2 regions of the Spongisporangium articulatum genome follow, and region 2 is predicted to be linked to the other one. Evidence: riboswitches for the same ligand, from Rfam matches in the RefSeq annotation. Region 2 holds a riboswitch; the other holds the start of a gene.

Region 1 (15,699 bases), on a different contig from region 2:
GCTGGGCGTCTACAACTTCACCGAGGCGATGACCAACGTCGAGTCGGCCGCCGCGGCCGGTGACGAGTACAACCTGCGCGCGGTGCTGCTGGCCGACGGATTCGGGGCGATCATCGGCTCGGCCCTCGGTTCGCCGTTCCCGCCCGCCGTCTACATCGGCCAGCCCGGCTGGAAGAAGGCCGGCGGTCGCACCGGCTACTCGATGGCCACCGGCGTCGTGATCGCCGTCCTGTGCTTCTCCGGCGTCTTCGGCCTGATCGCGGCCCTGCTGCCGACCCCGGCCATCGTGCCGATCCTGCTGTTCATCGGCCTGAGCATCGGCGCGCAGGCGTTCCAGGTGTCGCCGAAGCTGCACTACGCGGCGATCGTGGCCGCCCTGCTGCCGAACGTCGCCAACTGGGCCCAGGGGTTGATGGACAACGTGCTGTCGGCCGCCGGGACCAGTGCGACCGAGGTCGGCTACGACAAGATCGCCCAGGCCGGCGTCGTCTACGAGGGCCTGAAGACCTTCGGGGAGGGCGCGATCCTGGCCGGTCTGGTGCTCGGCGCCATCGTGGCGTTCGTCCTCAACCGCGACTTCTTCCAGGCCGGCATCTTCGCGGCCGTCGGCTCGGCACTGTCGTGGATCGGGCTGATCCACGGCGAGAAGATCGAATGGGGTGCGAACGGCCAGGTGGCGCTCGGCTACCTGTTCGTGGCCGTCATGTGCTTCGGGCTGATGACCCTGAAGCTGCCGGTCATCGAGCCTGAAATGCCCAGCGAACTCGAAGAAGACGCAGTGGTCGAGCCGAAGGCTCCGGCCATCGTCGACTGAGAGTCGCCGGTGGTCGTGATCATGGAAAGTTCTACTGGAGGCGCCCCGGCGCCGTAAGTAGAAGTTTCCATGATCACGACCAGTTCTACTTCACTTCGCGCTTCAGCGTACGCACGAGCCCGAGCACCCCCGGCAGGACGACCCAGAACGCCACGCTCGCGACGACGTGGCCGTAGGGGGCCGACTGGTCGGAGTTCAGCAGCTGGCTGGCGTTCCCGTTCAGGTCGATCCAGGCCAGCGCCGACCCCACCGTGTCGAAGTTCTGCTTCAGGACCCCGAAGATGATGGGCAGGACGAAGTACAGGACGAGGTAGGCGACGATCGCCAGGGGCGAGTTCTGGAACAGCATCCCGAAGGCGATCCCGACCAGGATGAAGATCAGCTCGTAGGCCGCGCTGGCCAGGAGCACCTCAGGCGACAGGCTCCAGTCCACCGGGTGGGCCCGGTCGAGGAGCACGGCGACGCCGTAGCCGACCGCCGCCAGGGCCAGGCCCAGGAGCACCGACAGAATGGTGTAACCCACCCCGGCCAGGACCTTCGCGGCCGCGACCCGGCCCCGCTGCGGCACCAGGGTGAAGGTCGACATCACCGTGCGCTGCGACCACTCGGTGGTGACCATCAGGATGCCGAGCAGCGGGAGAAACACGGAGGCGGGTATGACGGTGAACTGGAAGATGCCCTCGTAGGCGAAGTTGGCGTCCGGGCCGAGGATCACGGCGAGCGCGACCCCACCCACGGTGATCAGGGCGATGACCAGGAGCAGCCAGAACCCCGACCGGGTGTCGACCATCTTGCGCATCTCGAGGCGGGTCAGCGTGAGCAGACCGGGCCGGTACATCGTCGAACGGTCCCGCGCGGTGCGAGACCTCACGGACGCGGTCGTGGCGCTCATCGGGTCACCGCCGGGGCACTCGTGATCTTGAAGAACAGGTCCTCGAGGCCGGCGTCCCCCGGCCTCAGCTCCGTGAGCACCAGCCCGGCGGCCGCCGCGGCCCGCCCGACGACGAGGGGTTCGGCGTCGACCCGGAAGTGGTCGGTGGTGGGCGTGACGACCAGCCCCGCCGCGCGCAAACCCTCGCCGAGCGCGACCGGATCCTCGCCCTTGACGATCGAGCCACTGCCCTTGAGCAGGTCGTGCTTGGCGCCGTCGGCGGCGATCCGCCCGTTGCCGATCATCACCAGGTGGTCGGCGACGGCCTGCACCTCGTGCAGCAGGTGCGACGAGAGCAGCACCGTGCCGCCCTCGGCCGCGAAGCCGGCCAGCAGGGTGCGCATCCAGGCGATGCCCTCGGGGTCGAGGCCGTTGGCGGGTTCGTCGAGCACGAGCACGCTCGGGTCGCCGAGCAGGGCCTGCCCGATGCCGAGCCGCTGCCGCATGCCGAGCGAGTAGTTGCCGACCCGCTTCTTCTCGGCCCCGGCCAGGCCGACCCGCTCGAGCATCGCGGTGACCTTGGACTTGCTCACCCCGAGGGTGCCCGCGGCCAGGCCGAGGACCTCGCGGCCCGTGCGGCCGGGGTGCTGGGCCGAGGCGTCGAGCAGGACGCCGACCTCCAGCCCGGGGTTCGGCAGCTTCGCGAAGGGCACCCCGTTCACGGTGGCCCGCCCGGACGTCGGCGCGGTCAGCCCGCACAGCACCCGCATGGTCGTGGACTTTCCGGCCCCGTTCGGGCCGAGGAAGCCGGTCACGGTGCCCGGCTCACAGGTGAAGCTCACGTCGTCGACGGCGACCTGGCCGCCGTAGCGCTTGGTGACATGTTCGACGGTGATCACGTCGCCCACCCTTCCGCTATTGCCCCGCTTCGGCCAACTTTCGCCCGGCTTTCGGCGTGGCCACTGCGGAGAGCACGTTCTTCGTCACTCGGACGGCGAAGCGCTGCGCCTGAGCCGGCACGCCGCCCGAACACGTCCGGTTCACCGTGCACGCCCAGGCGCCGGTCCCGGCGCTGAACACCACCGCGCCCGAGCCGAGCACGCTGTACGTCGCGGCCTGGGTCGAGGCCTGGGCGCCGCAGCCGACCCAGGTGCCGGCGACCGTGGTCCGCTGTCGAGCACTGCCCGCCGCGATCGCAGCTCGGTCGCTGCCGCCGGCGACCAACCCCGGCACCAGGAGGCCGGGATAGACGGTGAGCCCCTGGTAGCCCCACCACCCGGCGTCACGCACCACCCAGTCGGCCCGCACGGACGACGTCGGCCGGCAGGCGGGGGACTGTCCGGTCAGGCGGGTGGTCGCCCCGTCGCCGGTGCCCGCACCGAAGAAGGCGAGGTTCGTGCCCGTGCGGGCGGCGGCCCGCACGGCGGCCGCCAGACCCGCGGGCCAGTCCCGGCTGCTGCCGGTGACCACGGCGGCGGCCCCCTTGAGGAGCGCGGGGTGCGCGGCGACGTCCGCCTCCGTCGCGTACGCCAGCGGCGCGCCGTACCGCTCGGCGACCTGGACGACGCCGAGCTCACCGCGCAGGAAGCCGCCGGGGGTGCGCCAGGTGGCCGGGGAACTCATCACCAGGACCCGGCCGCGGGCGTCGGCGCTGCGCACGGCGAGGGTCCCGTACCGGGTGGCCGGGCCGGAGTCGGCGCGGATCAGGTAGGTGCCGGCGGGCCAGCCGGTGGTGTCGATCCGGCCGCTCGGCGGGGACGTCCCCCGCCAGACCTCCCGGGCGCCCGCGCCGCCGTACCAGCCGATCCGCAGCGCGCTCAGGGTCACCGGCTGCTCGCTCGCGGCGGTGACGGCGAAACCCTCACCCGGCGCGACGGACGTCGCGGCGACGGTCAACCTCAGGCCCGCGGCCGAGGTGCGGGCCGCCGGGACGCGCCAGCCCGCGAACCCGGGGCGCGCGTTCTCGGCCGCGACGTCGAGGGGCTGGGCCGGGACGCTCGAGGCGACCGGCGTGGACGAGGGGGTGGCCGCGGCCGCCGCGCTCCCGTCGTCCGGCTGCGTGGCCGCCGCGCCGATGCCTGCGGTCACGGCGCCGAGCCCTGCCAGCAGCAGGACGGCGGTGAGGCGGGCACGGGGCACGGTGACCGATTCTGTCGTCCGTGCGGACGGAGGCGAAATCCAACCCGCCGCCCGCGAGGCATGCGTCACGCGGGCCGGCGGACGACGCAGGGTCGGGGCGGCGGCTCACGACCGGGCCGGCCCGGGTGGAGTCCGAAGCGGGCCAGGCCCCGCTGAGCCGAGCGGGCGCATGACCCCTGTCTGACCTGCATGATCTTGGATTTTGCAGAAAGTTGAGGCGTCTGCACTTGCGCAACCTACGGGGACGTAAGTTATGGTTTCGGAACCGTAACCTACGAGACCGTAGGTTGAGCAACGTATGACCAACTTCACCTCCCGGCCGAACTCCCTGACGCCGACCACGGAAGGACCTGGTCCATGACCGCAACCACCAACACCGCCGCCGAGCTCGGCGACGAGGCGCCGCGCCGGCCGAAGCCGAAGCGCGAGATCGCCCCTCTGACCTACGGCCGCAAGGGCAACATCGAGATCTTCTTCCTCTGGGTGTTCGTCCTCGCCCCCTGGGTGGCGCTGGCCGCCGGCATCTACCTGACCGCCAACACCCCGTGGGCGATGAACTGGACGCAGGCTGCGCTGTTCGTCGTCTTCTACGTCTTCACCGGCCTCGGGATCACGATCGGCTTCCACCGCTACCTGACCCACGGCGCGTTCAAGGCCAAGCGCCCGCTGAAGATCATGCTGACGCTGGCCGGCACGATGGCCATCGAGGGTGGGCCGATCCGCTGGGTCGCCGACCACCGGCGGCACCACCAGTTCTCCGACGAGGAGAACGACCCGCACTCGCCGTGGCGTTTCGGCCACAGCCTGGGCGGCCTGACCAAGGGCCTGATCTGGGCCCACACCGGCTGGCTGTTCACCCGTGAGAACACGAACTCGCGACGGTTCGCCCCCGACCTGATCGCCGACCCGGACATCCGGTTCTTCCAGAAGAAGTTCGTCTACGTGCTGCTGTTCAGCCTGCTCCTGCCGACCGCCCTCGGCGGCCTGCTGACCTGGTCGTGGCAGGGTGCGGTGGCCGGGTACATCTGGGCCGGTCTGGTCCGCATCGCGCTGGTGCACCACGTGACCTGGTCCGTGAACTCGGTCTGCCACGTGTTCGGCGAGCGGCCGTTCACCACCACCGACAAGGCCTCGAACGTGTGGTGGCTGGCCATCCTGAGCTTCGGCGAGTCGTGGCACAACCTGCACCACGCCGACCCGACCTCGGCCCGGCACGGTGTCGACAAGGGCCAGATCGACATCTCGGCCCGCACCATCTGGCTGTTCGAGAAGGCCGGCTGGGCGTACAACGTGCGCTGGCCGAAGGCCTCCCGTCTCGACGCCAAGCGCAAGGACCAGGCGCTCGCCGCCTGACGCCCTGTAGCGGGAGGGGCCCGTCACCGGCAACGGTGGCGGGCCCTTCTGCGTGCCCTCAGGCGGGCTTGCCGTCGGGGGTGATGGCCGCGAAACCCGCATAGGGAACGAGCTTCTCGGGTAGCACGATCGAGCCGTCGGCCCGCTGCCCCTGCTCGAGCACCGCGGCGAGGGTGCGGCCGATCGGCAGCCCCGAACCGTTCAACGTGGCCACGAACGTCCGCTTGCCCCCCGCATCCTTCGTCCGGATGTTCGCCCGCCGGGCCTGGAACGTGCCGAAGTCGGAGCAGGACGAGATCTCCCGGTACTTGCCCTGACCCGGCAGCCACACCTCGATGTCGTAGGTCTTCTGGGCGCTGAACCCGGTGTCCCCGGCGGCCAGCACGACCACGCGGTACGCGAGACCCAGCTCCTGGAGCGCCTTCTCGGCATGCCCGACGAGCTCCTCCAGCTGCGCCGCCGACTCCTCCGCCGGGCAGAACCGGACCAGTTCGACCTTGGCGAACTGGTGCACGCGGATCAGCCCGCGGGTGTCGCGACCGTAGGAACCCGCCTCCGAGCGGAAGCACGGCGTCCACGCGGTGTAGGCCAGCGGCAGCTGCGCCGGTTCGAGCACCTCGTCGGCGTGCAGGTTCGTCAGCGGCACCTCGGCGGTCGGGATCAGGTACAGATCACGCGTCCCCGTCCCCGTCTTGAACAGGTCCTCCTCGAACTTGGGCAGCTGCCCGGTGCCGACCAGCGCGGTCGGCTGCACGAGGTACGGCACGGAGAACTCGGTGTAGCCGTTCTCGCCCGTGTGCAGGTCGAGCAGGAAGCCGGCCAGGGCCCGTTCGAGCCGGGCGCCCAGCCCCTTGCTGACCACGAACCGCGGGCCGGAAAGCTTGGTGGCGCGGGCGAAGTCGAAGATCCCGGTGCGCTCGCCGAGGTCGACGTGGTCGAGCGGTTCGAAGTCGAAGTCCTGCGGGGTGCCCCACCGGCGCAGCTCGACCGCGTCGTCCTCCCCGCCGTCCGGCAGGTCGTCGAGCGGCAGGTTGGGGACGGCGAGCATCAGGTCGCGCAGCTCCTGCGCGGCGGCGTCGTGCTCGAGTTCGGCCTCGCGGACCTGCTCCTTCAGCAGCCGCGCGCGCTCCTTCAACTCCTCCAGCGCCGCCGGGTCGCCACCCGCCTTGGCCGAGCGACCCACCTCACCGGCCACGCGCTTGGACTCCGCGCGCAGTTCGTCACCGGTGCGGATGGCGGCGTTGCGCCGGGCCTGGAGCGCCTCGATCGCCTCGACGTCGAGCGTGTAGCCGCGGCGCGCGAGCTTGCGCACCGCGTCGTTCGCGGGGTCGAGCAGGGCGCGGACATCGTGCATGCACTGACCGTAGCAATCTGCGGTCAGGTGGCGAAAAGCAATACCAGGCCGGTGCAGGTGAGTCCCACCATGAGCACCAGGAGGGGCACCTGCCCCAGCACCGCGGCCCGGCGCGGGAACAACCGGATCGCCCGGTCGTGGGCCAGCACCACGCCGAGCACGTGCCCGAGCACCACCGCGAGCACCTGGACGACGACCACCACGTTGGGGTCGGCCGGCGCCGACCACACCGAGACGGAGCCGACCGGGACGTCGCCGCGCGGGTGCAGGAGGTGGGGCAGGCCGCGCTGCCCCTCGATGACGAGCAGCGAGTAGTAGTGGGCCACGACGTAGCCCAGCGCCACCGGCACGACGGAGTGCGCGAAGGCCACCGGCATCGACTCGCCGCCCGGCCCCCGGCGCACCCCGGCGACCAGCCCGGCGAGCTCGGTGCAGGCCACGTACAGCCCCGACAGCAGCAGGATCGTCCCGAGCAGCCCCACCGTGGGCAGCAGGTACACCGGCAGCGTCGACTGCTGCACCCAGCCCGCCCAGTGCGGCGACCCGGACAACCCGTCGTAGGCCGTGGAGCCGAGCATCACCATGACGACCGCGACCAGCCCCGGGGCGGGGCGCAACGCGTCGAGCCCCGCCAGCGGCGAGCGCAGCACCACCTCCGCGCCCCGGCCGGCGGACCGCCGTCCGAGCACCGCGAACCGGCCGAACAGGCCCGACCAGGCCTCGAACGCGTCCGCCCGGTCGAACCACACCGACCCGTAGAGCATCGCCGCGAACAGGTGCACGACCGCGTACACGCCGATCACCCACCGGAACACGGGCAGCTCGGAGTTGTCCGGGTAGATCAGCTCCAGCCAGGTGAAGCAGAACAGGCCGACAGCCGCGGGCCAGTAGCCGATCCGCGCGGGCAGCGGGTAGGCGCCCTCGCGTGGGTCGAGCCGGGCCAACCCCAGCAGGCCACGGTGGATCAGCCGCAGCGGGTTGAGCCGCCGCCACACGTTGCCGAGCAGCACCGAGACGGGCACCAGGCCGACCCAGAAGTAGACGTAGACCAGCCACGGCATCGGGTTGTTGCCGGAGTCGACGCCGGTCAGCGCGAGCAGCAGGTAGACCAGCAGCAACCCCGCCAGCACGGTGACCGCGAGCCGGGCCCCGCGGGAGGAGACCAGGCGGGTCAGGCCGGGCAGGGGGCGCCCGGCGTCCCGCCCCTCGATCCGCGGTTCGCGCCACAGCAGCCCCAGCGCCAGGAACGAGACGACCACCGCGGCGGCGGCGCCGGCCACCGCCCAGCCGAACGGGAGCGGAAGGTCCTGACGGCCGCCGATACCGTGCGCCAGTAAGGCAGTCCTCACGGGCCAGAACGTACCCTGGTGGCGTGACCGACCACGCCCACCCCCACCCGCAGGGGTCGGGCCACGGGCACGCCCACACCATCTCGGCGGACGCGGACGGCCGGCTGCTGCGCGTGGCCCTCGGCCTGCTGGTCACCTTCATGGCCGGCGAGGTGCTGGTCGGGATCGCGGCCCGCTCCCTGGCCCTGATCTCCGACGCCGCACACATGCTCACCGACGCCGCGGCGATCGTCCTGGCGCTGGCCGCGGCCCGGCTGGCCCGACGGCCCGCGACGGGACGGATGACGTACGGCTGGCGCCGCGTGGAGATCCTGGCCGCGCAGGCCAACGGGTTGACGCTCCTGCTGCTGTCCGTCTGGCTGGCCTACGAGTCGGTGCGCCGGTTGATCGACCCGCCCGAGGTCGAGGGCGGCCTGGTGCTCGGGACGGCGGTCGTCGGGGTGGCGGTGAACGTGGCCGCCACCTGGGTGCTGGCCCAGGCCGACCGCACCAGCCTGAACGTCGAGGGCGCCTTCCAGCACGTGCTGACCGACCTCTACGCGTTCATCGCGACGGCGGTCGCGGGGGCCCTCGTCCTGACCACGGGCTGGAACCGGCTCGACCCCGTCGCGTCGCTCGTCGTCGTCGCGCTGATGACCCGCTCGGGGCTGCGGCTGGTGCGCGAGTCGGGGCGGATCTTCCTCGAGGCCGCGCCGGCGGGGCTCTCGCCGCAGGCCATCGGCGCGTCGCTGGCCGCGGTTCGGCTGGTGCACGAGGTGCATGACCTGCACGTCTGGGAGATCACGTCGGGACAGCCCGCCTTGAGCGCGCATGTGCTGGTCGAGCCCGGTGCCGACTGCCATGCTCTGCGGCTGGACCTGGAGTCGATGCTGACCCGGGACTACGCGATCGGGCACACCACCCTGCAGGTCGACCACGCACCCGCGACCACGTTGCGGATCGGCCCGCCGCCCAGCGCCCACCCGCCGCACGGCTGACCGTCCGGCCGGCCCGCCCAGGAGGAGACCGCATGTCCTGCACGCCGGTCACGGTGACCGCCCCCGACGGGGCCGCGCTGACCGCGTGCACGCACGGCGGCCACGTCCTGGGCTGGGTGCCGGTCGGCGGCGCGCAGCGGCTGTGGTTGTCGCCGACGGCGGAGTGCGGGCCGGGGCGCGCGATCCGCGGCGGCGTCCCGGTGATCTTCCCGCAGTTCGCGGGGCGCGGCCCGTTGCCCAAGCACGGGTTCGCGCGCGACCGCGCCTGGCAGCGGGTCGACGGCTGTCCCGCGGGGACGTGGGCGGCGACGTTGCGGGACGACGAGCAGACGCGCGCGCTCTGGCCGTACGCCTTCGAACTGCGCCTGACCGCGACCGTCGCCGCACAGGAGCTGACCATCGACCTCGAGGTGCGCAACGACGGCGCGCAGCCGTTCGAGTTCACCGCCGCGCTGCACGGCTACCTCGTGGTCCGCGACCCGCACGCCGAACTGGCCGGGCTGGGCGGGCTGCACGCGCAGGACAACGCGCGCCCGGAGCCGGCGGACGACGGCGACCCGGTGTGGCTCGGTGCCCCCGGGGAGTCGGTGCCGGCGCTGCAGCCGCGCGACGTGTCCCTGCTGGGGGCGACCGACCCGGTGGACCTGGTCGACGGCACGCTCGGCCGGCTCACGCTCACCGCCGAGGCGTTCACCGACCGGGTCGTCTGGAACCCCGGTCCGGGGCATGGCCTGGCCGACGTCCCGGCCGGCGCCGAGGCCGGTTTCGTGTGCGTCGAGGCCGCGCGCCTGACGCCGGTCACGTTGCCCGCGGGGGCGACGTGGACCGGACGCCAGACGCTGCGTGCCGAACCGTCAGTTGCCCTGTAGAAGAACACCTTTGACCGGCGCGTAGGGTAACGCCGAAGTGGCCGTGACCAGCACCTTTGACCGCTCGACGTCACACAGCGTAATGGGGCTTTGCGCTTGTGCAGTCGGCATGGCAATATCTCTCACGCACCGGCGCCAAGAGCGCCGGTGCACCAGTTTGGGCGGGTTCGAGGGCCGGGCCAGGAGCAGACCCGGTCTAGGCCGCCGCCGCCAGGTACTCCTCCCACTGCGGGTCGCGCACGTCGGCGCCGCGCACCACCCACTGCGGGCCCCGGGGGACGCCGGGCCGCACCCGCAGAGTCCAGCCCTTCTCCTCCGGGGTGCGGTTGCCCTTCACGTTGTTGCACCGCACGCAGCAGGCGACGAGGTTCTCCCACGTGTCCCGGCCCCCGCGGCTGCGGGGCAGGACGTGGTCGATGGTCGTGGCGTGCAGGCCGCAGTACGCGCACCGGTGGTCGTCGCGGCGCAGGACCCCGCGCCGGCTCACCGGCACCGACCGGCCGTGCGGGACGCGCACGTAGCGGCCGAGCACGATGACCGAGGGCCGGGGCAGGATGACGCTCCCGCTGACGACCGGGACCGGCCCGTCGGCGATGACCGTCGCCTTGCCCGCCAGCACGAGCACCAGGGCCCGCCGGAACGAGACGACCGCGAGTGGCTCGTACCCCGCATTGAGAACCAGAGTGCGCATCACGCCTCCCCTGCCGACAACGTGCCGCAGGCGATTGCGGTGGCCGCCGTTCCACGGTGAGGCCGTGTGATCGGCCTCGGGACGACGAAAGGCGCCGTTCCCAACGGAACGACGCCCTGGCTCGCGCGCGGCTGGACCACCGGTAGTAGTGGTACCACCGGTAACCGGACACTCGTACTCGCCAGGGCGGCAATGACACTGCGCAGCGCGTCAGGCATCACGACCTCCTCAGCTCGCACAACACCCGATGGACTCTTCGCAGAGTAAGCGCATCGACCCCACGAATCACTTCTTTTCTACCGAGGCGAGTCGTGCTAGTGGTGACGGCCGGGAAAACTCTGTCGGCAAAAAGCGATCGGCACCGGCCCCTGCGGAGGGGGTCGGTGCCGATCGTCGAAGCTGTGTCGCGGAGTTGAAGCCGTACTGCGGAGTTTCGGTCTCGCTCAGAACCGGCCGAAGACGACCGAGCTGCTGTAGATCTCGCGCTTGGAGGTGACGTGGCCGGTGCTGCCGGCGTCGATCATCATGTTGTCGCCCGCGTAGATGCCCACGTGGTACGCGCGGCCCCCGCTCAAGAAGAAGACCAGGTCGCCGGGGACGGCCTGGTCGCGGGAGATGCGCGTGCTGGCGATCAACTGCTCGTTCGCCGTGCGCGGGAGGTTGATGCCGGCGAGGCGGTACACGTAGCCGGTCAGGCCCGAGCAGTCCCAGCCGTTCGGCGTGGTGCCGCCGTAGACGTACTTGACGCCCAGGTAGCGCGAGGCGATGGCCACGATCGAGGCGCCCTTCGAGCTGCCGAAGCTGCCGAGGTCGAACGACGGACCCTGGCTCTTCGGAACGGCCTTGAAGGCGCCGGTCTCGAAGGTGACCGCGGCGGCCGCGGGGGCGGTCAGCTCGGTGGCCGAGGAGTCGGTGGCGCCGACCGCCGACAGCAGGCCGCTCTGCAGGGCCATGCCGGGCTGGACGGCGATCGGGGCGGTGGCGGGCGCAGCGGCCTCGGCACCGGAGGTGGCCGCGTTCGCGGGAAGGCCCATCGTGGCCACGAGCCCGCTGGACATGGCCAGCACGACACCGCCACGACCGAGTGTTCCCACGTGGTCGGTGACGGCGTTGGATAACGACGTAAGGGGCGTACTAGGTCGAACTGTCGCGCGGTGACGCGACGTTGCTCGAGTAGTCACTTTCAGCCTTCTCCGTACGCCTTCGAGGTGAGCTGTCGGGTTCGGGTGGGAGATCACCCGGCCGGAAGGTTCCCGGCTTCACCCCAAGGACCGCAGGGAGCACGGCCCGAAAGTGGTTCCCCCGCCTCTGCCATGCGGTGTTGTAGCTGGCCCCGGAGCCAGTGGCAGAGCTCGGCGTCCGACCCGGGGGCTTCTCGGAGGGAGAGAAGCGATCGAGAACGTATCCCATGCCCCGGGGGGATGTCACGTCTGTGTCACGGTGACATCCGATTTCTTTACGTTGAGTTACCAAGATCCTACGTTCTGCCTAGGACTCACTCGCTCAGACATGGCGAAACCGGACAGACGGTAACTGGTTGAAAGCCGGACAGAGAGCCCGGCCCGGCTGAGGCCGCGGAGGCGGCGCGGAGGCCGCTCAGACGACCGTCAGACGGGCGCTCAGACGACCGTCAGACGGCCTGGACGAACACGTGCCGGGCGACGTCCGGCAGCAGCTGCACGGAGCCCGCCGAGCCCGCCGAGCCCGCCGAGCCCGCCACGCCGGCTTCGGGCGCGACGTCCAGCGAGTACCCCGACGACGTGCGGGAGGCGACCACGACGCTGCCCGGCTTCAGCCCGGCCTCGGCGAAGCGATGCATCACGTCGTTGTCGATCTGCAGCCGCTCACCGAGCCGCCGGACCAGCAGCGAGGCCCCGTCGGCGACCAGCGCGTCCGGCAGGCTCAGCACGCCCTCGCGGAACGCGTCGGGCGAGCTCGCCGCGCCGCCCAGCTCCTCCAGCCCCGGGATCGGGTTGCCGTAGGGGCTCTCGAGCGTGTCGCCGAGCATGGCGAGCAGCTTCTCCTCGACGTGGTCGCTCATCACGTGCTCCCACCGGCAGGCCTCTTCGTGGACCAGCTCCCACTCCAGCCCGATGACGTCGACCAGCAGTCGCTCGGCGAGCCGGTGCTTGCGCATGACGCGGGTGGCCTTGGCCCGGCCCAGGTCGGTCAGCTCGAGGTGCCGGTCGCCGGAGACGTGCAACAGTCCGTCCCGTTCCATCCGGGCGACCGTCTGCGACACCGTCGGCCCGGAGTGGCCGAGACGCTCGGCGATGCGGGCGCGCAGGGGGACGACGCCCTCCTCCTCGAGCTCGAAGATCGTCCGGAGGTACATCTCGGTGGTGTCGATGAGGTCGCTCACGTGCGCATTCTCCTTCACGCGGAGGCTGTCGCGCACCCATGACGCTGTGTTCTCCGCCGTAGGCTGAACGCTCGATGCCCCCCTCTGCTTCCGGCCCCGGATCCCGCACGGTCCTGTGGTTCCGCCGCGACCTGCGCGTGCAGGACCATCCGGCCCTGGTGCGGGCCGCCGCCGACGGGGCCCACGTCGTCCCGCTGTTCGTCCTCGACCCCGCCCTGCTCGAGCCCGCGGGCGAGCCGCGCCGCGCGTGGCTGGCCCGCTCACTCGCCGCGCTCGACGCGACCCTCCAGTCTTCGGGGGGCCACCTGGTGGTCCGGACCGGGAAACCCGAGGACGTCGTCCCCGAGGTCGCCCGGGAGGCGGGCGCCGAGCAGGTGTTCGTCACCGCGGACGCCGGGCCGTACGGCCGGGCGCGCGACGCGCGGGTCGCCCGGGCGCTCGAGGACGGCGGCCGCCGGCTGCGCGCCGTCGGCTCCCCCTACGCCGTGGGCCCGGGATCGCTGCTCACCGGCGGCGGGACGCCGTACCAGGTGTTCACCCCGTTCAGCCGGGCCTGGCTGGAGCACGGCTGGCCCGAACCGGCCGGGCGGCCCCGGCCGCACTGGGCGGACGCGGCCGGCGACGGAACTGGCATATCAGTTCCCGACCAGTCCCTCGGGGGCGTGGAGCCCGGTGAGGCGGCCGCGCGGCGCCGGTGGCGGGAGTTCCTCGAGGACGGCCTGGCGGACTACGCGGACCGCCGCGACCGCCCCGACCTGTTCGGTACCTCGCAGCTGTCGGCGGCCCTGAAGTTCGGCGAGATCCACCCGCGCACCCTGCTGCACGACCTCCGGGAGGTGAGCTCCCGGCGTCCCACCCTCGCGGCGGGCGCCGAGGCCTTCCGGGCCGAACTGTGCTGGCGCGAGTTCTACGCCGACGTCCTGTGGCACCGGCCCGAGACGGCCCGCGAGTACCTGCGCCCGCAGTACGCGCGGATGCGCTACGACGAGCCGGGCGCGGCGTTCGAGGCGTGGACGCAGGGTCGCACCGGGTTCCCGCTGGTCGACGCCGGGATGCGCCAGCTGCTGGCCGACGCCTGGATGCACAACCGGGTCCGGATGCTGGTGGCCAGCTTCCTGGTCAAGGACCTGCACGTGGAGTGGCAGCACGGCGCCCGCTGGTTCATGCAGCACCTGCGCGACGGCGACCTGGCCAGCAACCAGCACGGCTGGCAGTGGGTGGCCGGCTGCGGCACCGACGCGGCGCCCTACTTCCGCGTGTTCAACCCGGTCACGCAGGGGAAGAAGTTCGACCCGGACGGCGCGTACGTGCGCAGGTACGTGCCGGAACTCGCGCACCTGCCGGGCGGCGCGGCCCACGAACCGTGGAAGCACCCCGAGGGCTACGCCCACGGATACCCGGAACCGGTGGTCGACCACGGGGCCGAACGGGTGGAAGCGTTGAGCCGCTACGACGAGGTGCGCTGAGGCTGCCGGCGACTCACCGGCCCCGGCGAGCAGACAGCCCGCAGGGTCGCCTTCGCCCCTCGCACTCGGGCGGGGAGAGTCGGCCGCCGTGCCGGACGAGCACGGCCCCTGCGGGCTGCGGTGACTGCTGGTTTTCGCTGAGAGATGAGTTACCGCCCTAGCGGGCAGCCACCTCACGCGTCCGATGTGAAATCACTTTCCGGACCACCTCCTTTCCCGTGTACCCAGGACGCTAGGCCGGGCCGGAGCCGTTCGCAACGGGGTTTTCGGCCGGTCGGGTCGGGGTGACTTTCGCCGTCGAATTGACCACTAAACCGCCCAACGGGGCATCATCGTGGCGATGGCCGGCAGTCCCGACGACATCTGGCAGGCGCTTCAGGCAGCTGACGCCCTGCCGCCCGGGCGTGCCCGGACGGAGCGGCTCGAGCAATTGGTCGAGCAGGCGGACATCGACGGCGACGCCGAACGGGCCACCGCCGCCCGCCTGTCGCTGGCGCCCGCGCTGCTGCACGGCGGCCGGCACCGCGAGATCGGGCCGGTCCTGGCCTGGCTGCTGGCCCGCTACGAGGAGCAGCAGAGCTGGCTCGGGCCGTGGGAGCGGCAGAGCATCCTGTTCAGCTTCACGTGGGCGACGTCGGCGCTGCTGCCGCACCCCGACGTCCCGCTGGCCCAGATCGAGGCCGCGCTCGCCGACATGACCGCGCGCTACCGGGCCGCGGGCGAGTCGCTCACGCCGGTGCTGAAGGTCCGGTACGACCTGGCCGTGCACCGGCACGGGTACGCGGAGGCCGAGGAGGCCTACGAGGCCTGGGTCGAGGCCTCGCGCAGCGACCTGTCCGACTGCGCGTCCTGCGAGCAGGCCGACCACATCCGGCACCTGACGGCGACCGGGCGCCACCAGGCCGCGGCCGCGCTGGCCATGCCCCTGCTCGACGAGCCGCCGGAGTGCCGCGGCCAGCCGTACCAGACCATCGCCGCGGCCATGGAGTCGCTGCTGGTGGTGGGCGAGACCGAGCGCGCGGCGTTCGAGCACATGCGCGGGGTTCGGCTGCTGCGCATGCACGAGGACGACGAGGTCGGTGACCCCGGCGACGCGCTGCATCCCGACCAGGTGCACGGCCCGGTGTCGGCGATCCCGGGGCGCGCCGAGCACCTCATGGTCTGCGCCCGCTCGGGCCGGCTCGACCGCGGGCTCGACCTGCTGCAGTACTGGATGCCGTGGCTCGCCTCGGGGTCGGCGCCCGCCTACCAGGTGATGGTCACGACGGCGGCCGGCGGCCGGTTGCTGCGCGGCGTCACCGAGGCCGGCGGCGGCGACCTGCAGATCACCACCGGTCGCTGGGGTGACGTGAGCGCCGAACGGCTGGGCAGCCGGTTGGCCGGGCGGGCCCGCGACCTGGCCGCCCGGTTCGACGCCCGCAACGGAACGGACGCGATCGGCAGGCTGGTCGCCT
Region 2 (15,699 bases):
GGCCGTCTTCCCGAGATTCTCCTCCGGGACGCCGACGGCCTGGCCGCCGGGCGTGATCCGGCTGCCGAAGAAATCGTCCTTCTCCGGGGTGTCCGGAAGGCCGTACGTCCCCTGCACGAACAGCCGGCTCGCCCGTGGTGCGCCGGTTCGCGGGTCCGTCCGGATCTGCAGGACGGCACCCGCGCCCTCCTGGCCGTCGACCGTCCGGTTGGGCATCCCGACCAGCACACCGCCCGGGGCGGTGGCGAGCGCCCTCCCGAAGCCGTTGCCCCAGTGCGACATTCCCTCGATCCCGGGGCTGTCCTCGGTCAGCTCGTCGGCCAGCCGGGGTCTCCCGCCCGGGGAGACGGCGACCCGGTAGAGGCGACCGGCCCCCGGCTTCCCGTCCACCCCGAGCGCGGGGGCCCCGACCCACACGTCGTGGGCGCCGCCGGCTCGGGAGGTGACCGCGATCGCCCTGCCCATCAGGTCGTACTCGTGGGTGGGCAACGGCAGGGTGACGACGTCCTCACCGTCGAATCCGTCGCGGGAGGCGAACAGGATGTAGACGCGACCCGAGCGGCCCGGTGGCTGCTTCGAACGCTCCTCGGTGAGGTAGCCGCGCCGCCCGTAGTACCCGTCCTTGGCGTTGCCGGGAGCGGCGACCACCAGGTCGGTCCGGCCGTCCCCGTTCAGGTCGGCCGGGACCGACGAGGCACCGAAGAACGTCCCCTCCTCCCGGGCCGGCAGGTTCAGGCCCGCGTAGGTCAGGTGCTGGGTCCGCCCGTCGGGCCAGAACACGTCGAGGGCGCCGGCCGCGTCGTCCGCGTACGGCATGCCGACGGCGAGCAGGCCCGGCACGTCACCGGCGGCGAACGGGGTCGGACGGGGGGCGGTGGCCGGCGTCGGTACGGGTGTCGCCGGCGCTCCGGCCGGTGCCGTGGATGACCTCGGGGTGTCGTGGGATGGGCCGGTGGCGTCCTGGACGGCCACCGCCGTGACGGCGACCGCGCCCACCACGAGCGCGACCCGCAGGATCGCGCGGGCCCGGCGAGCGGGACCAGTCACGAGTCCTCCGCGATCCAGGGCGGGGCGACGCCCCACCCCCAGCGCGGGACCGGGGCGTCGGGGACGACGTCCGCCCCGGGCTGCGAGTTGGCCATGGCCAGCCGGGTGCCCCACTCCAGATAGCCGACCAGCGCGGCCCGGAACTCCGGGTCGGCGGGCAGCCCGGCGTCGTCGGCGGCCAGGCTCATGAGCGCGGCGAAGCGGTGCCGCTGCGCGGCGGTGATGGACAGGTCGCGGTGCTTGGCCACCATGTGCGGGTAGCCGCCGAGTTCGTCCGTGTAGCGGGTCGGGCCGCCGAAGACCTCGCTCCACCAGGCGATCACGTGGTCGCGGTGCTCGGCCGTGACCGCGCCGCCGAACACGGGTGACAGCAGCTCGTCCGCCTCGACCCGGTCGTAGAACACGTGGATCATGCGGCCCAGCGCCTCGATGCCGCCCGCCCAGTCGTACAGCGTCGGGCGACCCTCTTCCCCCGGAAGCGTCATGGTCGGGAGTCTAGGCAGGTGACCTGGAGGCTGAGCCTGACCCGGACGCTAAAGCAACCTGGTTCGCCTTAGACTGCCGCGATGGACGCGAGGGGCAGCCGGCCGGGAGGACGCTCGGCGCGCGTGCGGGAGGCCGTCCTCGGGGCCGCCCTGGCCCTGCTCGACGAGGGCCGCACCCAGCTGAGCCTGCCGGAGATCGCCGAACGGGCCGCGGTCGCCCCGTCCTCGCTCTATCGCCGGTGGGGGACGTGGGAGAACCTGATCAGCGAGGCGCTCCTGGAGCAGAGTCAGGCGACGGTCCCCGTCCCGGACACGGGGACGGTCCGCGGCGACCTGATCGCGTTCGCCGAAAGCCTCGCGAGGTTCCTGGCCACGCCGCGCGGGGCCGGGCTGTTGCGGGCCGTCTCCACCGGTGAGCGGTCGGAGGCGTTCCGGGCCGCGCAGGACCGCTTCTGGGACGAGCGGTTCGCGCTCGGGCGCGTCATGGTCGAGCGCGGCATCGACCGGGGCGAGCTCGACCCGCAAACCGACCCCCGCCTCCTCCTGGAGATGGTGGTCGCGCCCCTTCACCTGCGTCAGCTGTTGCTGGGGGACGACCCGACCCTGAAGATCGCCGAGCAGGTCGACCTGCTCCTCACCGGCTCCCGGAGGCATTCATGAACCCGAGCTCGAACCCCGTCGGTCGGCCCTCCCGGGTCCGGCGCCGGCTCATCGATGACCGGGCGGTGACCGAGGTGATGATCGACGGAACCTGGGTGCCCTGGGACGGTGGGCCGGCCGACCCCCTCGGCGTCCCGGCCGGTGTTACCCGGCGCGATCCGAGCCCGCAGGGCGTTGTGGGCTCGGCAGCGGAGGCGGACCTCCTCCTGCCGTTCGCCCCGCTCTCGTTCCGTGACTTCATGCTGTACGAGGAGCACGTCATAGCCGCGTCCCGAGCGATGGCCCGCACGTACCTGCCGCGCCAGTACCTCGTCACCGCGCTGTACGAGAAGGTCACCCGCTCGACGTTTCCGATGTTCAAGCCGAACGCCCTCTGGTACGAGCAGCCGATCTACTACATGAGCAACGCGCTCACCTTCGTGCCCACCGGGTCGGCCGTCGCGGCCCCCGCCTATGCCGACCGTCTCGACTACGAGCTGGAACTCGGGTGTGTCCTCAACCGGCCGCTGCGGGACGCGACCCCCGCCGAGGCGGCCCGAGCGATCGGCGGATACGTCGTCCTCAACGACTTCTCCGCCCGCAACGTCCAGCTCCGGGAGATGCGCAGCGGGTTCGGGCCGCAGAAGGCCAAGCACTTCCTGTCGTCCATGTCCGCCGAACTCGTCGCCGCGGACACCGTCGACGTCACCGACCTCGCGGCGAGCGTCTCGATCAACGGCGCCGTCGTGACGACCAGTTCGACCCGGGCGCCGAAACACTCCCTGGCCGAGGCCCTGGCCTTCGCCTCGCGCAGCGAGCAGCTCTACCCGGGCGAACTGTTCGGCTCGGGCACCCTGCCGGGGTGCTCGGGTCTCGAGGCGGGTCACCAGCTTCACGCCGGTGACCTGCTGGAACTGGAGATCGAGGGAATCGGCACCATCCGCCACACCGTCGCGCCCGGAGGGCAGCCGTGAAGGTCACGCAGGTCACCAGCAAGGTCCACCTCGTCACCGGCACCAACGTCAACTGGGCGATCATCAGCGACGGCGACGCCGTCACCCTCGTCGATGCCGGCTACCCCAACGACGGAGCCGCCCTGCTGGCGTCCCTCGAGGCGATCGGCCGTCGGCCGCAGGACGTGCAGGCCGTCCTGCTCACCCACGCCCACCTCGACCATCTCGGCGGCATCCCGACGCTGCGGGCCGAGCATCCCGTACCGGTCCTGACCGGGGCCACGGAGGTCGCCCACGCCCACCGCGACTACCTGGAACAGATCAGCCCGGTCCAGATGCTGCGGCAGTGCGGCCACAAGGCCGGGATCGTCTGGGTCGCCCAGACCCTCAAAGCCGTTCTGCCGCATGCGAACATGTCGGTCCCCTCCGCGGCGCCGGTCGCGTTCGACGAGCGCCTCGACCTCCCGGGTGCCCCGATTGCGGTGTCGACCCCCGGTCACACCACCGGGCACACCGCGTATCTCCTCGACGAGGAGGGCGTGGTCTTCACCGGGGACGCCCTCGTCACCGCCCACCCGCTCCTGCCCGGCCCGCCCAGACCCCAGCTGTTGCCACACTTCTTCAACGAGGATGAGACCGAGATGCGCCGCAGCCTGCGCGTTCTGGGCGAGTTGCCGGCCGACGTGCTCGTGCCCGGCCACGGGCCGGTCGAACGACGCCCCATCGGGCGGATAGTGGGCGATCTCGACACCGACGGGTGACGGGGCCGGGGCGGGCCGGTCACCTGGCGGTCGGTGTTTCGCCAACGGCGGAACCCTGAAACGGATTAGTTATCCGTTTCAGGGGTACTGTGCTGCACATGAGTCCTTCCGCCCGGGCCGACGCGGTGCGCAGCCGCGAACGCATCCTCGAGGTGGCCCGGGGGCGGGACGCGGCGCAGCTGCGGCTCAACGAGATCGCGCGCGACGCGGGGGTCGGGGTCGGCACCGTCTACCGGCACTTCCCGAACGTCCGGGCCCTGGTCGAGGCGTTGAGCGTCGAGTCGCTCCGCCGTCTGAGTGAGGCCGCTGAGGCCGCGGCCCAGGAGCCCGACCCCCTCGTCGCGCTGCGCCGGTTCCTCGACGACGCGCTGGCGCTGCAGCTCGCCGACTCCGGTCTGCAGGCCGTGCTCGTCGACCTCGAGGCCTCCGACCCGGCCGTGCACAGTGAGTGCACCGCGGCCCGTGCGCAGATCCACCAAGGCTTCGGCGCCGTCCTGGCCCGGGCCCAGGCCACGGGCGCCGTGCGCGCCGATCTCTCCGCCGCCCAGCTGCAGCGGCTCGTGTGCGGCGTCGAGCACGCCGTGCGCCTCGGCTCACCGGCCGACCGGCCGCTACTCCTCGAGGTTCTCATCGCCGGCATCCGGACCTGAGCCATCCGGACCTGAGACATCCGGACCTGAAACATCCGGACCTGAAAGGACCACCCATGGACTACGGACACGACCTCCTCTTCGGGGCCTTCATCACCCCGACCGCCGGGGACCCGCAGACCCCCGTCGCACTCGCTCGTCGGGCGGAGGCGTCGGACCTCGACCTCGTCACCTTCCAGGACCACCCGTACCAGCCCTCTTTCCTCGACACCTGGACGCTCATGTCCTACGTCGCGGCCGCCACCGACCGCGTGCGCATCGCGCCGAACGTGCTCAACGTGCCCCTGCGGCCGCCGGCGGTGCTCGCGGGTGCCGCGGCGAGTCTCGACCTCCTCTCCGGCGGCCGCCTGGACCTCGGCCTCGGCGCCGGCGGGTTCTGGGACGCGGTCGAGGCGATGGGCACTCCCAAACTCAGCCCGGCGGAGGCGGTCACGGCCCTCGAGGAGGCCATCGAGATCATCCGGGGTCGCTGGGACACCACGCAGCGCGGTGGCCTGTTCACCCACGGCACGACCCACGCGGTGCACGGCGCCAAGCGGGGCCCTCGTCCGGCCCACGACATCCCGATCTGGCTCGGAGCGCGAAAACCCCGGATGCTGGCGCTGCTCGGACGCGCCGCCGACGGCTGGCTCCCGTCGCTGCCGTGGCTCGAACCCGGCGACTACGCCCGCGGCAACGCCCGGATCGACGAGGCCGCCGAGGCGGCGGGGCGCGATCCGCGGGCGATCCGCCGGTTGCTCAATGTCGGCTCCTCGCCGAAGGACTCGCGGGCCTGGGCGGAGGAACTCGCCGGGTACGCGCTGACCGACGGTGTGTCGGCGTTCATCGCGACGGGCGACGACCCTCGCGCCCTGGAGCTTTTCGGTGCGGAGGTCGCCCCGGCCGTGCGCGAACTGGTCGCGCGGGAACGGAACGCGCGGGGCACCGCGCCCGCGCCGACCCGGTCGCGCGCGGCGCTCTCGCAACGCCGCGCCGGCATCGACTACGACGCCGCCCCCGCGGGCGTGCCCGTCATCGAACCCGGCGACTTCGAGTACCCGGACGTCGCCAACACCTACATGCGCGGTGGCCGGCCGGGCATCGTGCTCCAGCCCACCGACGCCGTCCAGGTCTCGCGCGCCGTCGCCTTCGCCCGGCGGCATCCGGACGTCCCCCTGTCGGTGCGCAGCGGCGGGCACGGCATCTCGGGGCGCAGCACGAACGACGGCGGCATCGTCATCGACCTGCGCCGGATGAACGCGATCGAGGTGCTGGACGACGGGCGGCGGCTCGTGCGCGTCGGCGCGGGTGCGCGCTGGGCCGAGGTCGCGGCCTCGCTCGGCGAGCACGGCTGGGCGCTGAGCTCCGGTGACTACGGCGGCGTCGGGGTGGGCGGGCTCGCGACGGCGGGCGGCATCGGCTGGCTCGCGCGGGAGCACGGGCTCACGATCGACCACGTGCGCGCGGTCGAGTTGGTGCTGGCCGACGGCTCCATCGTGCGCGTGGACGCCGAGCACGACCCCGATCTGTTCTGGGCGGTGCGCGGGGCGGGCGCCAACATGGGCATCGCGACGTCGTTCGACTTCGAGGTCGACGAGGTGGGCGAGGTCGGCTGGGCGCAGCTCGTCTTCGACGGCAGCGACGCGGCCGCCTTCCTGGAGGGGTGGGGTGCGGCGGTGCAGGCGTCGCCGCGCGACCTCACCAGCTTCCTCATCATGTCGGGAGCCCGGCGTGGACAGCCGCAGACGGCGTTCGTCATGGCGATGGTCGACAGCGCCGACTCCGACACGATCATCGAGCGGCTCCAGCCGTTCGCGCAGCTCGGGCCCCTCCTGCAGCAGTCGGTCCAGCTGACGACCTACGCGCAGGTGATGGCCAACGCCGACCTCGGCCCGCAACAGGGCGCGGGCGAGCCCGTGTCCCGCTCCGCGCTCGTCGACGCGATCACCCCCGAGGTGGCCGCCGGCGCGGCACGACTGCTCGACAGCGGTGCGACGCACTTCTTCTCGGTGCGGGCGCTGGGCGGGGCGGTCGCCGACGTGCCGGACGACGCCACGGCCTTCGCGCACCGCTCCGCGGCCTTCTCGATCGCGACCTTCGGCGCGAACGAGGCCCGGTTGGAGGCGGCCTGGCGCGACGTCGCCGGGCACTCGCGCGGGCTCTACCTGAGCTTCGAGACGTCGCTGCGCCCCGAGCGCGTCGGTGAGGCATTCCCGCCGGCGACCCTCGAGCGCCTGCGCGCGGTGAAGTCCCGGGTCGACCCCGACAACCTGTTCCGCGACAACTTCGCGATCGCCGCCGAGTCGGCCGTCACAGGCTGATCCCGGCTGATCCCGGCGCGCCGTGCGCGCTCACCGACCGTCGGGTCCGGCCCAGGTCACGTCTGCCTGGTGGCGTCGCATGCGGTAGTGCAGGAGCAGACACCCGCCCGAGCGTTCACAGGTCAGGAGCTCGAAGTGGTGAAGCGCGGCGTCGTCGGGGAAGAGCCGACGGCCTTGGCCGGCCAGGCTCGGCGCGACGACGAGACGCAGCTCGTCGACCAGGCCCGCGGCAAGCAGGGTGCGGGACAGCGTGAGGCTGCCGTGGACGCCGATGTCCTTGCCGTCCTGTCCCTTCAACTCGGAGACGAACGCCGGGGCCGGCCGGTCGACGCGGGTGGTGCCCCACCACGGGAGTGCGGGCTGCGTCGAGGAGAACACGTACTTGGTCGCGGAGTTGATGAAGTCCGCGAAGGGTTGCATCGTCGAGCGGGGCCAGTGCGGCGCCCACTTGTCGTAGGTACGGCGGCCCAGAAGGACCGCATCCTGGGTCGAGATCGTCTCGCCGAGGAAGTCGATGAGCCGCTCGTCGGCGTCACCGAACCACTCGCCCTCGCCGCTGCGCGCTGCTGATGATCGCGTTCCGCAGCATCGTCGTCCCGCTGACGGCGGCCGTGATGAACCTGCTCGCCTCGGCGGCGTCCTTCGGCGTCGTAGTCGCGGTGTTCCAGTGGGGCTGGGGCTCGGAGCTGCTCGGCGTCGGCAAGGCCGGCCCGGTCGAGGCCGTGCTGCCGGTGATCATGCTGGCGATCCTCTTCGGCCTGTCGATGGACTACCAGGTCTTCCTGGTCAGCCGGATGCACGAGGAGTGGCAGCGCACCGGCGACAACCGGCAGGCGGTGCGGGTCGGTCAGGCCGAGACCGGCCGGATGATCACCGCCGCCGCCGTCATCATGATCTGCGTGTTCATGGCCTTCGTCTTCGGCGGCCAGCGGACCATCGCGGAGTTCGGCGTGGGCCTGGCATCGGCGGTGGCGATCGACGCCTTCGTCCTGCGGACCGTGCTGGTGCCGGCCGTGATGCACCTGTTCGGCCGGGCCAACTGGTGGTTGCCGGCGTGGCTGGACCGGCTCCTGCCGCACGTCTCGATCGAGGGCGCGGCGGACGACGTCAGCCCGCATCCCGCGCCGCCCAGCCCGATGCGTCGAGCCGAATCGGCGAGTCTCCGATGAGCTCTGCCCTCGCCGAGACATCAGCGGAAACGGTGGGGAGTTGGCGGATCTGGTGGATGGCTCCGCGCAGATCTGTCGTGTGCCCCCGGCCGGAGCCACCGTCGCGGCCCGGGGCTCCTGCGTCGCCCCGGCCCGCTCCGTCTCCCGTCATCCTGCCGGCGGGCACAAGAGAAGCCTTGGTTCGCTGGCGCGACCAAGGCTTCGATTTGTGCCCCCGGCGGGGCGCACCACAGATCTGCGCAGCATCACGGCAGGAACGGCCAGTATCTCCGCCGCCATATCGCTAGCTCCGGCCAGAATCTTAGGCACGGCATCGGCTCGCTGAGGCGGATGGTCGGAAGGCGAGGTCACCTAAGTGGGAGCGCCTTCGGCACCGGATGCGGAGTCCGGGACCGGCAACATCGGCCTGGCGCTGGCGATCATCATCGTGCTGTTCCCGCTGGCCCTCTTCGGCGTCCTCGGTCTCGCCGAGGTCGTCCTGGTCCACGAGGTCGCCGAAGTGGTGATCATCCTGAACGGGATCCGCGCCGCTCGGGTGCCCATGGCTGTGCAGCTACCCGCCACGCAGACGCCTGACCTGGAGCTGGTTCCTGCCTAGTGGTCCACCGCGCCTGAAGCCACCCCGATTGCCGACCAAGATGCATAGCTCTACTATCTGTTTATGGATGCGGATAGCTGCACACGCGGTGAGCGGCTCCCGGTCGATCAGGTGGACCTCGCGGTAGAGGTGTTCCGGATGCTGGCCGATGCGACCCGGGTGCAGATCCTGTGGAGTCTGCGTGACCGGGAGCGGTCGGTGAGTGACCTGGCCGAGTGGACGGGGAAGGCGCCCGCATCGGTGTCGCAGCACCTGGCGAAGCTGCGGATGGCGCGGTTGGTGCGGACCCGCCGCGAGGGCACCACGATCTTCTACCGGCTCGACAACGACCATGTCGGACGGTTGATCACCGATGCTGTGTACAACGCCGAGCATGCAGGCCCCGGTGTTCCGGGCCATCACAGCGAGGACGTCACGCCGTTGGGCACGGACGTTAGAGCCCAGTCCCGATGAACCAGCCCTCCCGCCATTACCACCCCCATCGGCATGACGGACAGCGAGATCAGTTGGTAGCCGCCGGGCATGGACATGGCCACGCAGTGGACCACGCCGATGATCACGGACACGTGCACGCGGGTGGTGTACGTGGCTTCCTGGCCGGAATCTTCGCCCCGCACAGCCATGACGCCACCGATTCCCTAGACGGCGCGCTGACAGCCAGTGGCGAAGGCATCCGCGCGGTCAAGATCAGCCTCGTCCTGCTTGCACTGACCGCGTCCCTGCAGGTCATGGTGGTGGTGATGTCGGGATCGGTGGCGTTGCTGGCAGACACGATCCACAACTTCTCGGACGCACTGACGGCGATCCCGTTGTGGACCGCGTTCGTCCTCGGGAGAAGGCCGGCCACCCGCCGCTACACCTACGGCTACGGGCGCGCCGAAGATCTCGCCGGCCTGTTCGTCGTCGCCATGATCGCCCTGTCCGCGATCATCGCGGGCTGGGAAGCTATCGACCGGCTGCTCAATCCGCATCTGGTAACCGATCTCGCCTGGGTCATCGCTGCCGGCCTGCTCGGTTTCGCCGGCAACGAACTGGTCGCCCAGTACCGGATCCGGGTGGGCCGCAGGATCGGCTCGGCCGCGCTGGTCGCCGACGGCCTGCACGCCCGCACCGACGGATTCACGTCCCTGGCAGTGGTCGCCGGTGCTGGCGGAGTGGCCGCCGGATGGCAGTTGGCCGACCCGATCGTCGGGCTCCTCATCACCGTCGCGATCCTCGCCGTGCTTCGCAGCACAGCCCGCGACATCTACCGGCGGCTGATGGACGCAGTTGATCCGGCACTGATTGACGATGCCGAGGCAGCGCTGTCCCAGGAGCCCGGCGTAGTGGTGGTTCGTCGGGTCAGGATGCGCTGGATCGGGCACGAACTGCATGCCGAGGCAGACCTCACCGTCGCCGACGACACCACCCTTGACCAGGCGCACCGGGTGGCTCATGCCGCCGAACAGACTCTCATTCGCGCTGTCCCGAAGCTGACCCGTGCTCTGGTCCACGCTTACCCTGCGCACTGAGCGGCGGGGCAATGTCGCTCCCGTTCGATTGCTCCGTAACCGATCGGGCCCCCTCGGGCCGGGCGCACCAGGGCTGACAGGGCCGAGTCCCGGTTTGGCAGGGCCGTAGGTCCCTACCGGCGCAGGCCATCGACCGGAACAGTGGAAGACGTTCATCAGTAACCCAGCCACGACGATGACCGGAGCGATTCGGTTCGACGAACACGAGGATTCACCATGATGTACGGCTACAGCGATCAGATGAGCGGTTGGATGTGGCTGCTGATGGGGCTCGGTCAGGTCGCCTTCTGGGGTGCGCTCGTCGCGGGGGTCGTCCTCGTCTACCGCTCGAGGGGCGCCTCGGCAGCATCATCTGGCCAGCCGCTCGGGGGCACGCCCGAGCAGGTGCTGGCCGGCCGCTTCGCTCGTGGCGACATCGACGAGAGCGAGTACAGCCATCGACTCGGCGTCCTTCACCAGCACGCGGGCGGACCGGTTTCCCCCGATCGGTGATCCCTCGCACACCCGCGGACGTGTGTGGTCGATGATGTTCTGGTGGACGACTCGACGGGACTGAGCGCGCGCTCCTCTCGCGGTCGGCGCGCACTCGTCATCGATGACGAGATCCACCTGGCGTCGATGATCGCTGGCTACCTGCGCCGAGAGGGTTTCGACGTCGACCTGGCCGGCGACGGTCAGCAGGCGCTGGACAAGGCACGCGCTGAACATCCGGACCTCGTCATCCTGGACCTCGGGCTGCCTGAGTTGGATGGCGTCGAGCTGTGTCGCGAGCTTCGGACATTCTCCGACTGCTACGTGATCATGGTTACCGCTCGCGCAGGCGAGGCGGACAAGCTCCGCGGTCTGGCTGCTGGAGCCGACGACTACATCACGAAACCGTTCAGTCCAAGAGAACTGGTGGCCCGCGTTGAGGTGATGTTCCGCCGGCCTCGATCAGGTCGACCCGTTGGCGACCTGGTGATCGGTGACCTGACGATCGATCGGCCTCGGCGTGAGGTGCGTCTGGCAGGAGCACCTCTGGAGCTGACGCCGATCGAGTTCGACGTCCTGGCCGCCCTCGGGGCCCGACGTGACACCGTGCTGACTCGCCGGCAGATCCTGGACATCGTCTGGGGCGAGAGCTGGGTCGGGGACGAGAATCTGGTCGATGTCCACATCGGGCATCTGCGGCGCAAACTGTCCGACGGCCCTGGCAATCGGCGGTACCTGCACACCGTCCGGGGCGTCGGGTTCCGGATCGGTGAGTGAGATGCCAGGCAAGGTGAACAGCACGGCGGCAAGGCTTCTCGTCGTGATCATCGCGGTAACGGCATTCGGATCCATCGTGGGATGGGTGGTCGGAGCGTTGATCGCTCCGCGGATCTTCCACCATCATCTGCACAACGCCCTGCCGCAGGTCGCGACCGGCGTTCTCGTCCATGCCGACGAGGCTTTCACGACAGCCAATTCCATCGCTTTCGCGGTGTCCCTGCTTGCGGCTCTGCTCTTCTCGGCAATTCTCGCCCTCTACCTGAGCCGCCGGCTGTCGCGGACGTTGGGTCCGTTGACCGAGGCCGCGTCCGAGGTGGCTGCGGGCAGGTACGACGTCAGGGTGGAGACCGGGGGGCTCGGGCCTGAGGTGGACGATGTCGTGATCGCTTTCAACGACATGGCGGCACGCCTGGAGCGCGACGAACGGACCCGGTCGCGACTCCTGGCAGACGTGGCGCATGAGCTTCGCACGCCGGTGGCGACGATCGAGGCCTACATCGAGGGCATCCTCGACGGCGTCGTCGAACTCGACGCCTCGACGGCGGCGGTGCTTACGCTGCAGATCGCCCGGATCGCCCGGCTCACCGACGACATGGCGGCGGTCTCCTGGGCCGAAGCTGATCGGCCCCGGCCCGAGGCCGGCTCCGTGGACCCGGCGCGGTTGGTCGAATCAGCAGTTCTCGCAGCGGGAAGCCGCTTCGAGGCCAAGGGCGTCCACTTGCTCACCACGATCGAGCCGACACCCACGATCCGGGCCGATGCCGAGCGTCTCGGCCAGGTGCTGGGCAACCTGCTGGACAACGCGTTACGGCACACGCCACCGACCGGCGCCGTGACGATCGCGACGTGGGCATCATCGGAGCGGGTGCACCTGTCCGTTACGGACACCGGAGACGGCATCCTGGCAGAGCACCAACCCCTGATCTTCGATCGCTTCTACCGGGTCGACACCGCCCGCGACCGGCTCCGCGGTGGATCCGGCATCGGACTGGCCATTGCAAAGTCCCTGGTCGAAGCAAACGGCGGACGGATCTCCGTAGTCAGCGACGGACCCGGTCTGGGGTCGACCTTCACCCTGGAGTTTCCGATCGAGAACACTTCTGAGCACGTCCGGGTGCCTTCTTCAGAGAACCTTCAAGAAGGCTGATCCACGGCCTGCTGACCTGCGCAGACGCCGCTCGGATCATGCGTGCGGCGGGTCCAGAGGCGGTCAGTGCCGTGATCGGAACGTGACGTACCCACTGCCTCCCGGATAACTTTAGCCTCGCCTCCTCGCGCTCCGCGAGGTGGTGCCTGATCGGACGCCGAGCTCTGCCACCGCGTCGGGCTGCGACACTCCGCATGGCAGAGGCGGGGGACCCAAGAACTTCGGCCGAGCGCGTACCTGCGTCTCGGCCTTGGGGTGAAGCTCGCCGCCGCATTCAGGGGCGGCAGGCCGGGTGAACTCCCATCCGAACCCGACAGCTGACCTCGTAGGCGTCCGGAGAGGGAAACCGTTGTCCGAGCGCGCCTCCGCACGCCACCGATCACCCCACCGACCAACCACACCGATGTCGGACGTGGCCGACGCCATCACCGGCCAGCTCACCGCGCTGACGTCACCGCTGACGGTAGTCGGCAAGACCGGCCTCGTCCTCACCATGTCGTCCGGTCTGATCGCCGGCGGTGCGATACCCGCACTGGCAGGGACTACCGCGGCGGCTACGACGGGCCGGTCTGCCGAAGGCGGGATGGTGACCGCAGCGATGCCGGCCAGCGCGCTGGCCATGGCCTCGTCCCTCTCGGTTCAGAATTCGGGGCTGACGGCCCCGGCGGCCGCCCAGGTCACCTTCGAGAAGTCAGCCTTCAAGGCGATCAAGAGCTCCGCTCGGCCTGCCTCGGCAGAGACCTCAGCTGGCGCAGCCGGGAGTTCCGCTGGGTCTGCGGGAACCGTTGCTCCGGGTGCCGCTGTCAACGGCTCCGCAGTGCTGGCCATCGCTGCCCGCTACGTGGGAACGCCATACCTGTACGGCGGCACGACCCCGAACGGCTTCGACTGCTCCGGGTACACCGGATACGTCTACCGGCAGCTCGGAGTATCCCTTCCGCGGACGGCGGACCAGCAGCTGAACGCCACCCGGCAGATCTCCCGGGCCGACGCCCGTCCCGGAGATCTCGTCTTCTTCGTCTCCGGCGGCCGGGCCTACCACAACGGAATCTACGCCGGTGGAAACCTGATGTACGACTCTCCACGCAGCGGCAAGTCTGTGTCCAAGCGCGACATTTGGAGTGCAGATGTGGTCTTCACCCGCGTGACCGGGTAAGCAGTGGTCAACCGAGCACCCCGTCGAATCTGAAGATTCGGTGAAGATGGGTGGTCAGAGGGCCCCGAACCCGGGTTCCCGGCATAGGACGCGCCTACCGTTTCTGCCAATGCGTATCGGCGATCATCTCTGGCGGGCTCGTCTGCGGGGCTTCGCAGTTCTTGCCCTGCTGCTTGGTCTCCTGGCCATGCACGGTCTCAGCTCGCAGCACTCCATGGCCGGCATGTTCGCTCCCGCCGACATGACGCATACGACGGCGATGACCACCTCAACTGACGGCATGCACTCGCCGGCCGAACTGGGGGTCGTCGAGTCACCCCGCGCTGACACCGGCTTCCATGTCCCTGCGCTCGCTGCGAGTCCGATGGACCAGCTGATGGCCGATTGCCTGGCCGTCCTCCTGTCCACCGTCCTTCTCCTGCTGGCGCTCATGGTCGTTACCGGCCGTAGGTCCAGCCATTGGATGGCAGCGGGGTCACCTCTCGAAGCCGTCATCACACGGCCGCCGGATCGTCCACCGATACTGGGGAGTCTCTGCGTTCTGCGGGTGTGACAGGGCCGACCGCGCGAGCTGCTCAGTACGGCTCCGAACGGATCGCCAAGCCCTGTCCATGTCCAGAACCTGAAAGGCAATCCCTCTCATGAAGCACGCCAAGCACGCCCTCGCTGCCGCCGTTTTGGCTGCGGCTGTCGTCACTCTCAGCGCCTGTGGCGGGAGTGACGGCACGATGTCGTCTGGGACCTCGATGACCCCGATGAAAGGCATGGGGCAGAGTTCATCCGGTCCGGCGATGCCGGCCTCGGGCCCGCACAATGCCGCCGACGTCACGTTCAGCACGCAGATGATCTCCCACCACGCGCAGGCCGTCGAGATGACCGACCTCGTCCTCGCGAGCACGCAGAACGCCAAGGTCAGGGCCCTCGCCACCCAGATCAGGAACGCTCAGACGCCTGAGATCACCACAATGAGCGGGTGGCTGAAGGGCTGGGGCGAGCCAGTGCCGGACACCACCATGGCTGGCCAGGACATGGGTGGGATGTCGATGGACGGCATGATGAGCGACTCCGAGATGAACCAGCTCAAGCAGGCGCAAGGAACTCAAGCTGACACCGAGTTCCTCACCCTGATGTCTAAGCATCACGCCGGCGCCATCGAGATGTCCAAGACAGAACTGACCAGCGGACAGAACGCTGCAGCCAAGGAACTGGCAACCTCGATCATCGAGACCCAGACGGCCGAGATCGCAGACATGCAAGGCCTTCTGAACTCGATCGGCTAGTAGACGGTAGATCCGCACCCCGTGATGCCGGGGTGCGGATCTACCGCGCGGGGCGCACTTCGCGGTAAAGCCGGCGTTCAACATCGCCTGTGACCCAAGCCTTGACAAGATACCCCCGGGGGGTACCGTGAGGGTATGAGTACCAGCACGGGATCGAATACATCGCAGGCGCATGCGCTCGTGAAGGACCCGGTCTGCGGGATGGATGTGGATCCGGCTGCCGCTGAGCACCGCTTCGAGCGCGCAGGGCAGGAGTACTTCTTCTGCTCCGGGCACTGTCGGGCGACGTTCACCTCCGACCCCGACACCTACCTCGCTAACCGGCCCGCCGCTTCCCCCACGGGAGCTGACCAGGTCGCGGAGTGGACCTGTCCGATGCACCCGGAGATCCGGCAGCCCGGGCCGGGCTCGTGTCCGATCTGCGGGATGGCTCTGGAACCGGTCACGGTGACCGCGGACTCCGGACCCAGCCCTGAACTCGCGGACATGACCCGGCGCTTCTGGGCTGCCGTCGTCCTGTCCGTACCCGTTCTCGTCCTGGGCATGGGCAGAGACCTGGTCCCTGCGATCCACGACCTCGTCTCGGCGACGGCGTCCACCTGGATCCAGTTCGCCATGGCGACCCCGGTGGTGCTGTGGGCGGGATGGCCCTTCCTCCAGCGCGGCTGGGTCTCGGTACGGACGCTGAAACTCAACATGTTCACGCTGATCGCGATGGGCACCGGTGTCGCCTGGCTGTTCAGCGTGGTCGC

Evidence for each region. A riboswitch is a leader RNA that binds a small molecule or an ion and turns the genes downstream of it on or off. The one in region 2 is predicted to bind cyclic di-AMP.
Region 1: linked by a shared signal. The riboswitch ahead of ACIB24_RS00800 (C40 family peptidase) and the one ahead of ACIB24_RS22665 (C40 family peptidase) in region 2 are both predicted to bind cyclic di-AMP.

Annotation. Positions count from the first base shown of each region.
Region 1 covers NZ_JBITLV010000001.1:150,502-166,200, forward strand. Annotated here, with positions in the region: gene ACIB24_RS00750 (regulator) at 1-814, shown strand, start outside; gene ACIB24_RS00755 (ABC transporter permease) at 900-1,706, opposite strand; gene ACIB24_RS00760 (ABC transporter ATP-binding protein) at 1,703-2,584, opposite strand; gene ACIB24_RS00765 (hypothetical protein) at 2,601-3,824, opposite strand; gene ACIB24_RS00770 (acyl-CoA desaturase) at 4,182-5,177, shown strand; gene serS (serine--tRNA ligase) at 5,236-6,531, opposite strand; gene ACIB24_RS00780 (hypothetical protein) at 6,555-7,880, opposite strand; gene ACIB24_RS00785 (cation diffusion facilitator family transporter) at 7,904-8,857, shown strand; gene ACIB24_RS00790 (aldose epimerase family protein) at 8,890-9,726, shown strand; gene ACIB24_RS00795 (HNH endonuclease) at 9,923-10,417, opposite strand; gene ACIB24_RS00800 (C40 family peptidase) at 10,861-11,475, opposite strand; cyclic di-AMP (ydaO/yuaA leader) riboswitch at 11,601-11,748, opposite strand; gene ACIB24_RS00805 (metal-dependent transcriptional regulator) at 12,048-12,779, opposite strand; gene ACIB24_RS00810 (cryptochrome/photolyase family protein) at 12,854-14,245, shown strand.
Region 2 covers NZ_JBITLV010000010.1:76,945-92,643, forward strand. Annotated here, with positions in the region: gene ACIB24_RS22590 (FG-GAP repeat protein) at 1-1,047, opposite strand, end outside; gene ACIB24_RS22595 (group II truncated hemoglobin) at 1,044-1,532, opposite strand; gene ACIB24_RS22600 (TetR/AcrR family transcriptional regulator) at 1,614-2,192, shown strand; gene ACIB24_RS22605 (fumarylacetoacetate hydrolase family protein) at 2,189-3,145, shown strand; gene ACIB24_RS22610 (MBL fold metallo-hydrolase) at 3,142-3,885, shown strand; gene ACIB24_RS22615 (TetR/AcrR family transcriptional regulator) at 3,984-4,535, shown strand; gene ACIB24_RS22620 (LLM class flavin-dependent oxidoreductase) at 4,592-6,835, shown strand; gene ACIB24_RS22625 (dihydrofolate reductase family protein) at 6,866-7,351, opposite strand; partial or broken gene ACIB24_RS22630 (MMPL family transporter) at 7,396-8,004, shown strand; partial or broken gene ACIB24_RS22635 (heavy metal translocating P-type ATPase) at 8,396-8,602, shown strand; gene ACIB24_RS22640 (ArsR/SmtB family transcription factor) at 8,666-9,055, shown strand; gene ACIB24_RS22645 (cation diffusion facilitator family transporter) at 9,052-10,113, shown strand; gene ACIB24_RS22650 (SHOCT domain-containing protein) at 10,354-10,605, shown strand; gene ACIB24_RS22655 (response regulator transcription factor) at 10,648-11,361, shown strand; gene ACIB24_RS22660 (sensor histidine kinase) at 11,363-12,511, shown strand; cyclic di-AMP (ydaO/yuaA leader) riboswitch at 12,683-12,857, shown strand; gene ACIB24_RS22665 (C40 family peptidase) at 12,924-13,667, shown strand; gene ACIB24_RS22670 (DUF6153 family protein) at 13,777-14,220, shown strand; gene ACIB24_RS22675 (DUF305 domain-containing protein) at 14,309-14,947, shown strand; gene ACIB24_RS22680 (heavy metal translocating P-type ATPase) at 15,083-15,699, shown strand, end outside.